Regions from separate parts of the Allobosea sp. MMO-172 genome, predicted to be linked through region 2. Evidence: riboswitches for the same ligand, from Rfam matches in the RefSeq annotation. Region 2 holds a riboswitch; each other region holds the start of a gene.
What was found. A riboswitch is a leader RNA that binds a small molecule or an ion and turns the genes downstream of it on or off. The one in region 2 is predicted to bind cobalamin.

Region 1: linked by a shared signal. The riboswitch ahead of WFK61_RS20910 (CbtB domain-containing protein) and the one ahead of WFK61_RS18760 (ABC transporter substrate-binding protein) in region 2 are both predicted to bind cobalamin.
Region 3: linked by a shared signal. The riboswitch ahead of WFK61_RS09455 (TonB-dependent receptor plug domain-containing protein) and the one ahead of WFK61_RS18760 (ABC transporter substrate-binding protein) in region 2 are both predicted to bind cobalamin.

Annotation. Positions count from the first base shown of each region.
Region 1 is NZ_JBBCUM010000016.1:18,058-21,321, reverse strand. Features, by position in the region: gene WFK61_RS20925 (TetR/AcrR family transcriptional regulator) at 1-225, opposite strand, end outside; gene cobO (cob(I)yrinic acid a,c-diamide adenosyltransferase) at 490-1,098, opposite strand; gene cobU (bifunctional adenosylcobinamide kinase/adenosylcobinamide-phosphate guanylyltransferase) at 1,098-1,616, opposite strand; cobalamin riboswitch at 1,799-1,984, shown strand; gene WFK61_RS20910 (CbtB domain-containing protein) at 2,022-2,198, shown strand; gene WFK61_RS20905 (CbtA family protein) at 2,211-2,951, shown strand; gene WFK61_RS20900 (DUF1636 domain-containing protein) at 2,962-3,264, shown strand, end outside.
Region 2 is NZ_JBBCUM010000013.1:62,453-65,716, forward strand. Features, by position in the region: gene WFK61_RS18755 (FecCD family ABC transporter permease) at 1-98, opposite strand, end outside; gene WFK61_RS18760 (ABC transporter substrate-binding protein) at 95-1,132, opposite strand; cobalamin riboswitch at 1,346-1,557, opposite strand; gene WFK61_RS18765 (mandelate racemase/muconate lactonizing enzyme family protein) at 1,593-2,771, opposite strand; gene WFK61_RS18770 (M81 family metallopeptidase) at 2,783-3,264, opposite strand, start outside.
Region 3 is NZ_JBBCUM010000005.1:75,393-78,656, reverse strand. Features, by position in the region: gene WFK61_RS09470 (autotransporter domain-containing protein) at 1-49, shown strand, start outside; gene WFK61_RS09465 (globin family protein) at 57-473, shown strand; gene WFK61_RS09460 (invasion associated locus B family protein) at 470-1,072, shown strand; cobalamin riboswitch at 1,123-1,323, shown strand; gene WFK61_RS09455 (TonB-dependent receptor plug domain-containing protein) at 1,444-3,264, shown strand, end outside.

The DNA of each region.
Region 1 (3,264 bases), on a different contig from region 2:
CACGGCCAACTCGCGCGACGACACGGCCGCGGCGATCTCGGCCATCAACTCGGCCTTCGAGGCGAAATACGAATAGACACTGCCGGTCGAGACGCCGCTGGCGGCAGCGACCGTAGCGATCGAGGTTTCGTGGAAGCCGACCTCCGCGACGATGCCACGCGCCGCGGCAAGGATCGCTTCGCGCTTGCCGGCCTTGCGGGGTTGTCTCGGTTGCGTACCGGTCATGGACACTCTCAAATTGAATTTGAATTCAGATTCAATTTGAAGACCGGGTCGATTATCGTCAAGTGGATGAGTCGGTCGAGGTGATCGCTCCACATCGAGGATGGCGTATCGCAACGGGAGGGGTGCTGGCCCATACTTGGTCGTCCCGGGCTTGACCCGGCATCTATGCCGGAACGCCTTTCGTGCAGGTTCCGGAATGGATCCCGGATCTCCGCTTCGCTGCGTCCGGGATGACCCAATGCCACCGAGGCACAGAGCGGGCTTTCAGAACTCGATGCCCTGCTGCGCCTTCACGCCTGCCGTGAAATGGTGCTTCACCAGCGTCATCTCGGTGACGAGATCGGCGGCTTCGATCAATTCCGGCTTGGCGTTGCGGCCGGTGACGACGACGTGCAGGTCGGGCCGGCGGGCGACCAGCGTCGCGACGACCTCGGCGAGCGGCAGATAGTCGTAGCGCAGGGCGATGTTGAGCTCGTCCAGCACCAGCAGGCTGATCTCCGGATCGGCCATCAACTCCTGCGCCTTGGCGAAGGCGCGCCCGGCGGCGGCGATGTCGCGGGTCTTGTCCTGCGTCTCCCAGGTGAAGCCTTCGCCCATGCTGTGCCACGAGACCTGATCGCCGAAGGCCTCCAATGCCTTGCGCTCGCCGGTCGACCAGGCGCCCTTGATGAACTGCACCACGCCGATGCGCCAGCCATGGCCGAGCGCGCGCAGGATCAGCCCGAAGGCCGCCGTCGACTTGCCCTTGCCGGGGCCGGTATTGACGATCAGCAGGCCCTTTTCGAGCGTCTTGGAGGCGACTTCGGCGTCCTGCACCGCCTTGCGCTTCTCCATCTTGGCCTTGTGGCGGGCGGCATCTTCAGTGTCGATCATCACTTCACTCGCATCGGCAATCCGGCGACCATGAAGACCACGCTGGCCGCACGCGCCGCAAGCGCCTGATGCAATCGCCCGGCCTCGTCGCGGAAGCGGCGGGCCAGCGCGTTCTCCGGCACGATGCCAAGGCCGACCTCGTTGCCGACCAGCACGAGCGGCGCGGAGACACGCTCGCAGGCGGCGATCAGGCCCTCGCGGGCGGCAGCGGTATCGCGTTCCGCCAGGATCAGATTGGTGAGCCAGAGCGTCAGGCAATCGACCAGGATCGGCCGGCCCGCCGGCTGGGCGGCAATCGCGCCGGCCAGATCGAGCGGCGCATCGACCGTCTGCCAGCCGGCCGGCCGGCGGGCGCGGTGCTCGGCGATGCGCTCCCGCATCTCGTCGTCATAGGCCTGCGCCGTCGCGATATAGGCCCAGGGTGCCGGCAGCGCCTCGATCAGCGCCTCGGCATGGCGGCTCTTGCCGGAGCGGGCGCCGCCGAGGACGAGGGTGAGATGGGAAATGTCGTTCGGCATCGCATCACTGTGTTTCCTGAGCCCTCATCCTGAGGAGGCCCGAAGGGCCGTCTCGAAGGATGATCCAGGAGGCTCTGGAGGGAACTGGAGCATCCTTCGAGACGCCGCTGACGCGGCTCCTCAGGATGAGGGCTCACGAAGAAGAAGATCGCGCATTGCATTGCACAGCAACACGGCGATGGCTAATGATGATCCGTGACGGTGCCTCCGCGAGGAGGTGAAAAGGGAACGCGGTGCGAGACCGCGGCTGCCCCCGCAACTGTAAGCGGATGTCCTTCGCCATCGGCCACTGGAGCGCAAGCTCCGGGAAGGCGGCACAGGGCGCCAAATCCGCGAGCCAGGAGACCTGCCGTCGACCCGCAGAGATCCAACCGGCTGCCGGCGGGGCGGCCACGGAGAACGCCTATGAACACCGCTTCGGTTTCCACACCCACGCTCAGCGTTTCGGAACGCGTCAAGGCGGTCGCCGCCGCGCTCGTGATCGGCGTCGCGCTGATCTACACGACCGGCTTCGCGGCCTCGACCAATGTCCACAACGCCGCGCACGACACCCGTCACGGCCTCGCCTTTCCCTGCCACTGAGGGAAAGCATCCATGGTCACGCGTGTTCTCACGGTCAGCATCCTGGCCGGGCTTCTGGCTGGCTTGATCGTCGCCGCCCTGCAGCATGTCACCACCACCCCGCTCATCCTCAAGGCCGAGACCTATGAGGCGGCGCTGCGCCTGCAGGCTCCGACGCTCGCCGCCTTCGACGGCGAGGCGAAAATCATCCTCGCGCATGGCCCTGCCGGCGACGCACCCGGCCACGACCATGCCGAGTGGAAGCCCCAGGACGGCCTCCAGCGCACGCTCCTCACCAGCGCGGTGACGATCGCGACGGCGATCGGCTTCGCGGCGCTGCTGCTGGCGGGCATGATCGCAGCCGGCGATACGATCGACCAGCGCAGCGCCCTCGTCTGGGGGGCCTGCGGTTTTCTCGCGCTCGGGCTCGCGCCTGCCATGGGGCTCGCGCCGGAACTGCCGGGTGCGGCTTCCGCCGCACTGGAGCAGCGCCAGCTCTGGTGGCTGTGGACCGCCGTCGCCACCGCGGCCGGGCTCTTCCTGTTCCTGCGCTTCGAGCAGCCCTGGCTCAAGCTCGTGGCGGTCGTCCTGATCCTGCTGCCGCATGTCGTCGGCGCCCCGCATCCGGCCGCGCCGGAGAGCAAGGTGCCGGCCGAGGTCGCCGCGCATTTCGCGTCGCTCTCGCTCGGCATCCAGGCCGCGCTCTGGCTCGTGACCGCCTTCATGGCCGGCGTGCTCTGGCCCCGGGCGAGCCGCCGGGCCGCCGAAGCCTGAAGGCAAGCCAATGTCCGAGGGCGACCTCACCATCCATGTCTGCACGGCCTGCCGCCGTGCCCGCGCCGATCTCCCGGAGGGTTACGACCAACCCGGACTGGCGCTGGCCGAGCGGCTCGCCGCGCAGCTTGCAGCCAAGGGCAGCACGATCCCCGTGCTGCCCGTCGAATGCCTCGCCGTCTGCAAGCGGCCCTGCACCATCGCGCTCAGCGCCGATGGCAAATGGACCTATCTGATCGGCGATCTCGACACCGACACCCATCTCGACGAGATCGTCGGCGCCGCGGAGGCCTATGCCGCCAGCGCCAACGGC
Region 2 (3,264 bases):
GTCACTGCCAGCGCGACCGAAAGGATCAGCGCCAGCAGCGAGGCCAGCGCGATCGCGATCCGCGCCGGCCAGTTCGGCCCGTGGGCGGCGTGGCTCAACGCGAGATACCGAAACCGGCGATCGCCTTGGCGAGGGTCTCGATGCCGTCGACCGTGTCGAGCCCGGCGCGGGTCGCGCCGACATCCATGATGACGACGCGGTTGTTCCTGACCGCATCGAGCTTGCTGGCGACCGGGTCGGTCTTCAAGAACTCCAGCTTCTTCTCGATATCGTCGGCCGGGAAGCGGCGCCGATCCATCTTCACGGTGACGATCACGGCCGGGTTGGCGGCGGCGATACTCTCCCAGCCGACCAGCGGCCATTCCTCATTGGTCGCGATGATGTTGCGGGCGCCGAGCTTGGACAGGATATAGGCAGGCACGCCGTTCTTGCCGGCCATGAAACCGTCGCCCTTGATGTCCTTGCTGGAGAACCAGACGACGACCGGCACGTCCTGCGCCTTGAGCTTCGCGACCTGCTCGACGGCCTTGTCCTCGCGCGCCTTGAGCTCGGCGACGAGCTTCTCGGCCCGGTCGGCGACGTCGAAGATTTCGCCGAACTCGCGGATGTTGCGATAGACCAGATCCATCGTGAACATCTGGGTGCGCACGCCGTCGCCGGCGCCGGAATTGTCCTTGCCGACGCAATCGGTCGGGGAGACGTAGGCCGGCACCTTGACCTTGGCGAACTGGTCGCGCTTGCCGACGATGCCGTTGGGCCCGACATGCCATTCGAACATCGCGGTGACGAGATCGGGCTCCTGCGCCAGCACGGCCTCGAAGCTCGGGTCGTTGTCGGCAAGGCGCTTCACCTTGGCATTGACGGCCTCATAGGGCCTGGCCACCGGCGAGAACCAGACCGCCGTGCCGACGACGCGGTCGCCGAGGCCGAGCGCGTAGAGGATTTCCGTCTGGGTCTGGCCGATCGCGACGACGCGCTTGGGCGCGGCGTTGAAGGTGATCGTTTCGCGGCAATTCTCAAGGGTCAGCGGATATTTCGTGGGCGCCGCAGTGGCCACACCAGCCGCCAGAACGCCGAAAAACGCGGCTGCCGAGAGACGGAGCAAGGAATTGAACGGGCGCGCAGCCGGCATCGAGATCATCCGAGATGCAACAATGTTGCATTTCTGATAGGGTGTGCGGCAGGCAGCCGTCAAGCCGCCCTGAGCGGCCTGTGTGGTGGTCTTCGTGAACATGGACTTCATCGCTCCCCGAGATGACGGCCGGGGCAGCTTGGGCATGTGAGACGGAGGGCCGGTCACGCGGACCGCCATCGACACACAGCTCCGGAACACCCCGTCCGAAAGACGTCTTCGACGACCGGGGCAGGTCTCCTGGCTCGCGGGTCAATGCCGCTTCCGCCCGGCCTTCCCGGCGCGTCGGGCGCCAGTGGACGATGGGGGGAGAGCTCGCCGCTTACAGTTGCGGGGGCAGCCTCGGCTTTGATGCGGGTCGCATCTCACCGAATTCCCTCTTAGCTCCGGGAGCAAACCGGAGAACCTCGATCGGCGCACACCCTATAAGGGCGCGGCGCGCCGTCAAGCGGACATCGCGTCAGAGGCTCGGCGTGCTGTAGAGCCGCTTGCCGCCGACCGAAATCTCGACCTCTTGCAGATAGCCACGCAGCGCCGTGGTCGCGACCGCGATGCCGAGGCCCGGCGCATCGGGCGCCGCGACCTGCCCGTTCGCGTCGCGCTCCAGATGATTGGCGGAGATCGCCGTCGCGAGCGGCTTCGGCATCGCCGGATATTCGCAGATCTCATGGCCGGCCAAGCCGGCATAGGGCTGGAGCGAGGCCGAGAGCGCCAGATGCGAGGTGAAGGTGTGGTTGACGAAGGTCACGCCCTTGGCGACCGCGTAATCCGCCACGGCCTTGGACGGGCCGATGCCGCCGATGCGGCCGCAATCGATCTGGACATAGCCGATACCGCCATACTCGATGAGCTGCCGCGCCATCGACTCGTTATGGGCGCCCTCCCCGCCAGCCAGCCGGACCTTGCCGCTGCGCCTGGCGAGCGCGCCATAGGCTTCGAGCGCACTGGCGTGGAACGGCTCCTCGAACCAGAGCACATTCGCCTTTTCCATCGCAGGCAGGCGGGCGGCGGCGCGTTCGACATCCTCGATGAAGATCTGGCCGGTATCGACCAGCAGGATGCCGTCCTGCCCCAGCCCCTCGCGGGCGGCGACGAAATGCTCGGCATCGGCCGCGACACTGCCCCGGCCGATCGGCCCCCAGCCGAACTTGGCGGCGCGGAAGCTGCGGCTGCGGGCATCGCGGGCGCGTTCGAGGGTTTCCTGCGCCGTGTCGCCGAACAGGACCGAGGCATAGGGTGTCTTCGGATGGCTCTTTGCATAGCCGAGCAGGCGCCAGACCGGCTCGGAGCGCATCTTGCCGAGGATGTCCCAGAGCGCCATCTCGACGCCGGAGAAGGTATGCGGCGCCTGCAGCAGGTCCATCGAGTTATAGGCGACCGCAGCGGCGATGCGGGCGATATCCTCCGCGCTTTCCAGATTCTGGCCGAGCACTGAATCGGCGACCGGCCGGCAGACGCCATGCGACATCGGGCAGATGAAGGCGGCGATGGAGGGCAGCGGCGCCGCCTCGCATTCGCCCCAGCCGACATGGCCGCCGGCGGCGACCCTGACCAGCAAAGCATCCTGGCTGCCATCGGCCTCGTCGGTGACGACGGGCATGGCGAGATAGAAGAAATCGACGGCCTCGATCCTGGGCACAGGTCTTCTCCTCACAGTTCGTAGATCGTGGCGCGGGGCGCGAAGGTGACGCCCTCGTCGAGCGGATAGATCGGCCGGGCGCAGATGGTGTGGCCAAGGCTTTTCAGGTTCGCGGAGGTCGCGCCGGGCGCGTCGATGTTGAAGTTCCGCGCGCACCACTGGTCGAACATGTGGAACTCGGTGTGGGGCGACTTCACCACGATCAGGTCGAAATCGGTCGGGTCGATGCCGTTGGCGTAGTACATCGCGCGGTCGAACAGGCTGACCGAGCGGCTCATGACGACGACTGTGACATTGTCCCAGGTCAGCACGGCGGTAGGTCCCGCGCTGAGCGGCGCCTTCATCGTCTCCAGCGCCGCCTCGCCGTCCGAGAGCAATTTGACCTTGGCCTTGACCTGCATCGGCGGGAAGCGCGCCGGATCGATCGAGCCGCCGAGCGCGACCTCGATCGTCGCGCCGACACCGGCCTTATGCGCGGCGGTGGCGGCCGGGG
Region 3 (3,264 bases), on a different contig from region 2:
CGGTCTCGCCGACCATTCCGCCAAGGCCAATCTCCATGTCAGGTTCTGAGGGCGCCATGGATCATCGTTCCCGCTCCCTCATCCTGACGAATATCGTGGGGCTGTTTCCGATCGCCGAGCAGGCGGATGCGATGTTCGCCAACCGGCTGCTCGAAACCTACCCCGAGGTCTACCGGCTCTTCGCCCTGGAGCTCGGACCGCAGGAGCGAAGCCTCGTCCTGACGCTGCGACTGCTGTTCGGGAACTCCCGGCACTTCGGAGAAGTCCTGCCGATCGTGCAGGAACTCGCCCGCTCTCACAGGATCGGCCGCCTGATCGAGCCTCACTATCAGGCGCTGGCCGAGACACTGATCTGGACGCTCCGGCGCAGCCTCGGCCCCGGCTTTACGATCGAGGCGGAGCGTGCCTGGCAGCGCGCGCTCGACGGGCATCCGGAGCCGGCGCCTGCGGCCGGCCGAAAGGCCGTCGCATGACCAGCCACCGCCTCCACATCCTCGGTTCCGTCGTTCTCATGGCGCTCGCCGGCTCCAGCCACGCCGCCTCGGTCGCGCCCCGTAAGGGTGAGCCGGCGCCGCAGCGAATCGAAACGGCACAAGCCCCCGCACTGGGGCAGGCGGCCGCGGCCACATTGCCCGGCGGTGCTTCCTCGCTGAACGAGACCTACAAGGACTGGCGCGTGGCCTGCGCCCAGCAAGGCAGCGCCAAGCGCTGCGTCCTCAGCCAGGCCCAGGCGCAGCCGAATGGCCAGCGCGTCCTTGCCATCGAGCTGAACCCGGTGACCGGCAATGTCGTCGCCGGGGTGCTGGTGCTGCCATTCGGATTGTCGCTTGAATCCGGCATCGCCTTCCAGATCGACGAAAAGCTGGCAGCGCAGCCCATGCGCTTCCGCACCTGCCTGCCGAGCGGCTGTCTCGTCGCCGTCAGCTTCGATGCGCCGACCGTCGTGGCGCTGCGGACGGGCACGGCGCTGAACATCAAGGCGACGGCCGATAGCGGCGCCGTGGCGCCGTTCTCGATCTCGCTCCAGGGCTTCGCCACCGCGCTCGATCGGGCGGCGATGTTATCGCGTTGATAGCCCGGCGCCGGTGGCATCGTGGCGTTTGACGCTGCCACATTTTCGCCTTAACGCTCGCTGCGACGGTTCCCTCACGGGATCAAAAGGGAACGCAGTGCGGATGGCCTGGCCATTCTATGCTGCGGCTGCCCCCGCAACTGTAAGCGGCGAGCCTCATCGCCATACGCCACTGGGACCTCGGCCCTGGGAAGGCGGCGACGAGGCCACGACCCGCGAGCCAGGAGACCTGCCGTCAGTCGTGGTCACACGCGAACACGTTCGGACGGGGTGTTTCGATCGCTGCTCGACTGTCTGCCCCCTGAATCGGGGCGAACGGGAGATCGCGTTCGCGGTGACGTGCCACAGACGTCAACGCCCGAGGTCTCATCGTGTTCGTTCCCAGCAAAGCCGCACAGCGCGGCTCATCTTCCGTTTTCGCATTGTCTCTGGCCGCCGCCGGCGTGCTGCTCTGCTTGCCGGCCCATGCACAGGCGCCCGGCAGCACCGTCGAGCTCGACCAGATCGTCGTCAGCGCGACCGGCACGCCGCGGCCGGCACGCGAGATCGCCAGCTCCGTCACCGTCATCACCGCGCGGGAGATCGAGCAGCAGCAGCGCCGCACCCTGCCCCAGGCGCTTGCCACAGTCCCCGGCCTCAACATCGTCCAGATCGGCGGGCCAGGCGGCCTGACTTCGGTCTTCATGCGCGGTACCAACTCGAACCACGTCAAGGTCCTGATCGACGGCATCGAGGCCAACGATCCCTCGACGCCGAACCGCGCCTTCGACTTCGGCTCGATGCTGACCGACGATATCGAGCGCATCGAAGTGCTGCGCGGGCCCCAGAGCGGCCTCTATGGCGCCAATGCGCTCGGCGGCGTGATCTCGATCACCACCAAGCGCGGCGACGGGCCGCCCAAGGTCACGGCGCGAGTCGAGGCCGGCTCGCACGGCACCTTCAACCAGGCGGCCGGTTTCAGCGGCGGCGACGACCGCTTCAATTACGCCTTCAACCTCGCCCATACCCGCTCCGATTCCACGGATTCGGTGCCGCCCCAGCTGATCCCGCCGGGCGTGAAGGTGAGGCCGAACACCTATGACGCCTACACCTATTCCGGGCGCCTCGGCTTCGCGCTGACCGACACGCTGAGCGTCAACTGGGCCGGCCGCTATACGGACGGGCAGTTCCGCTCGGCCTATGACAGCGGCTTCCCGAGCAAGCCGACGCCCTACCGGGCGCTTTCGAACTACGCTCAGGCCTTCACCCGCGGCGAAGTGGTCTGGGATCCGTTCGGCGGACGCTTCGTCAACCGCTTCGGCGTCTCCTATTCGAACCAGGACCGCTCGAACCGCTCGCCGAACGCCTTCGGCATCCTCGGGCGACCGACGGAGAACCTCGGCGAGCGCACCAAGGTCGACTGGCGCGGCGATTTCGAGATCGCCAAGGGACATATGCTGATCGGCGGCCTGTCCTATGAGCGCGAACGGCTGGAGTCGACCAGCCTCACCGCCTCCAACGGCAACAAGGCGGGCTATCTCGAATACCAGGGCAACATCGCCGACCGCTTCTTCGTCGCGGCCAATATCCGCCACGACCATGACGACAGCTATGGCGGCCACACCACCTACCGCGTCGCCCCGGCTTATATCGTCCCGGGGACCGAGACCAAGCTGAAGGCGAGCTACGGCACCGGCTTCAAGGCGCCGACGCTGAGCGAGCTCTTCATCGACTACAGGCCGGGCTTCAACTTCTTCGGCAACCCGAACCTGAAGCCCGAGGAAAGCCGCGGCTGGGACATCGGCTTCGAGCAGCCGCTCTTCGACAAGCGCCTGCAATTCGGGGCGACCTGGTTCCAGAACGATATCGAGAACCTGATCGTCACCAACACCGCCCGCAACTCCTACGCCAACATCGGCAAGGCCGAGACGAAGGGCGTCGAGGCCTTCGCCGCGCTCGAAATCTCGCCGCAGCTGCGCGTCCGGGGCGACTACACCTTCACCCTCGCCAAGGACGAGATCGGCCGGCAGGAGCTGCTGCGCCGGCCCCGCCACAAGGCGAGCGGCACCATCACCTGGACCCCGATGGAGAAGCTCAGCCTGTCGGCGACGCTGATCTATGTCGGCCCCTGGGTCGACGGGAACCGCGACTTCTCGACCCCGCGGCTGAAGGCGAGCGGCGCCACGCTGGTCAACCTCGCCGCCGAGTACAAG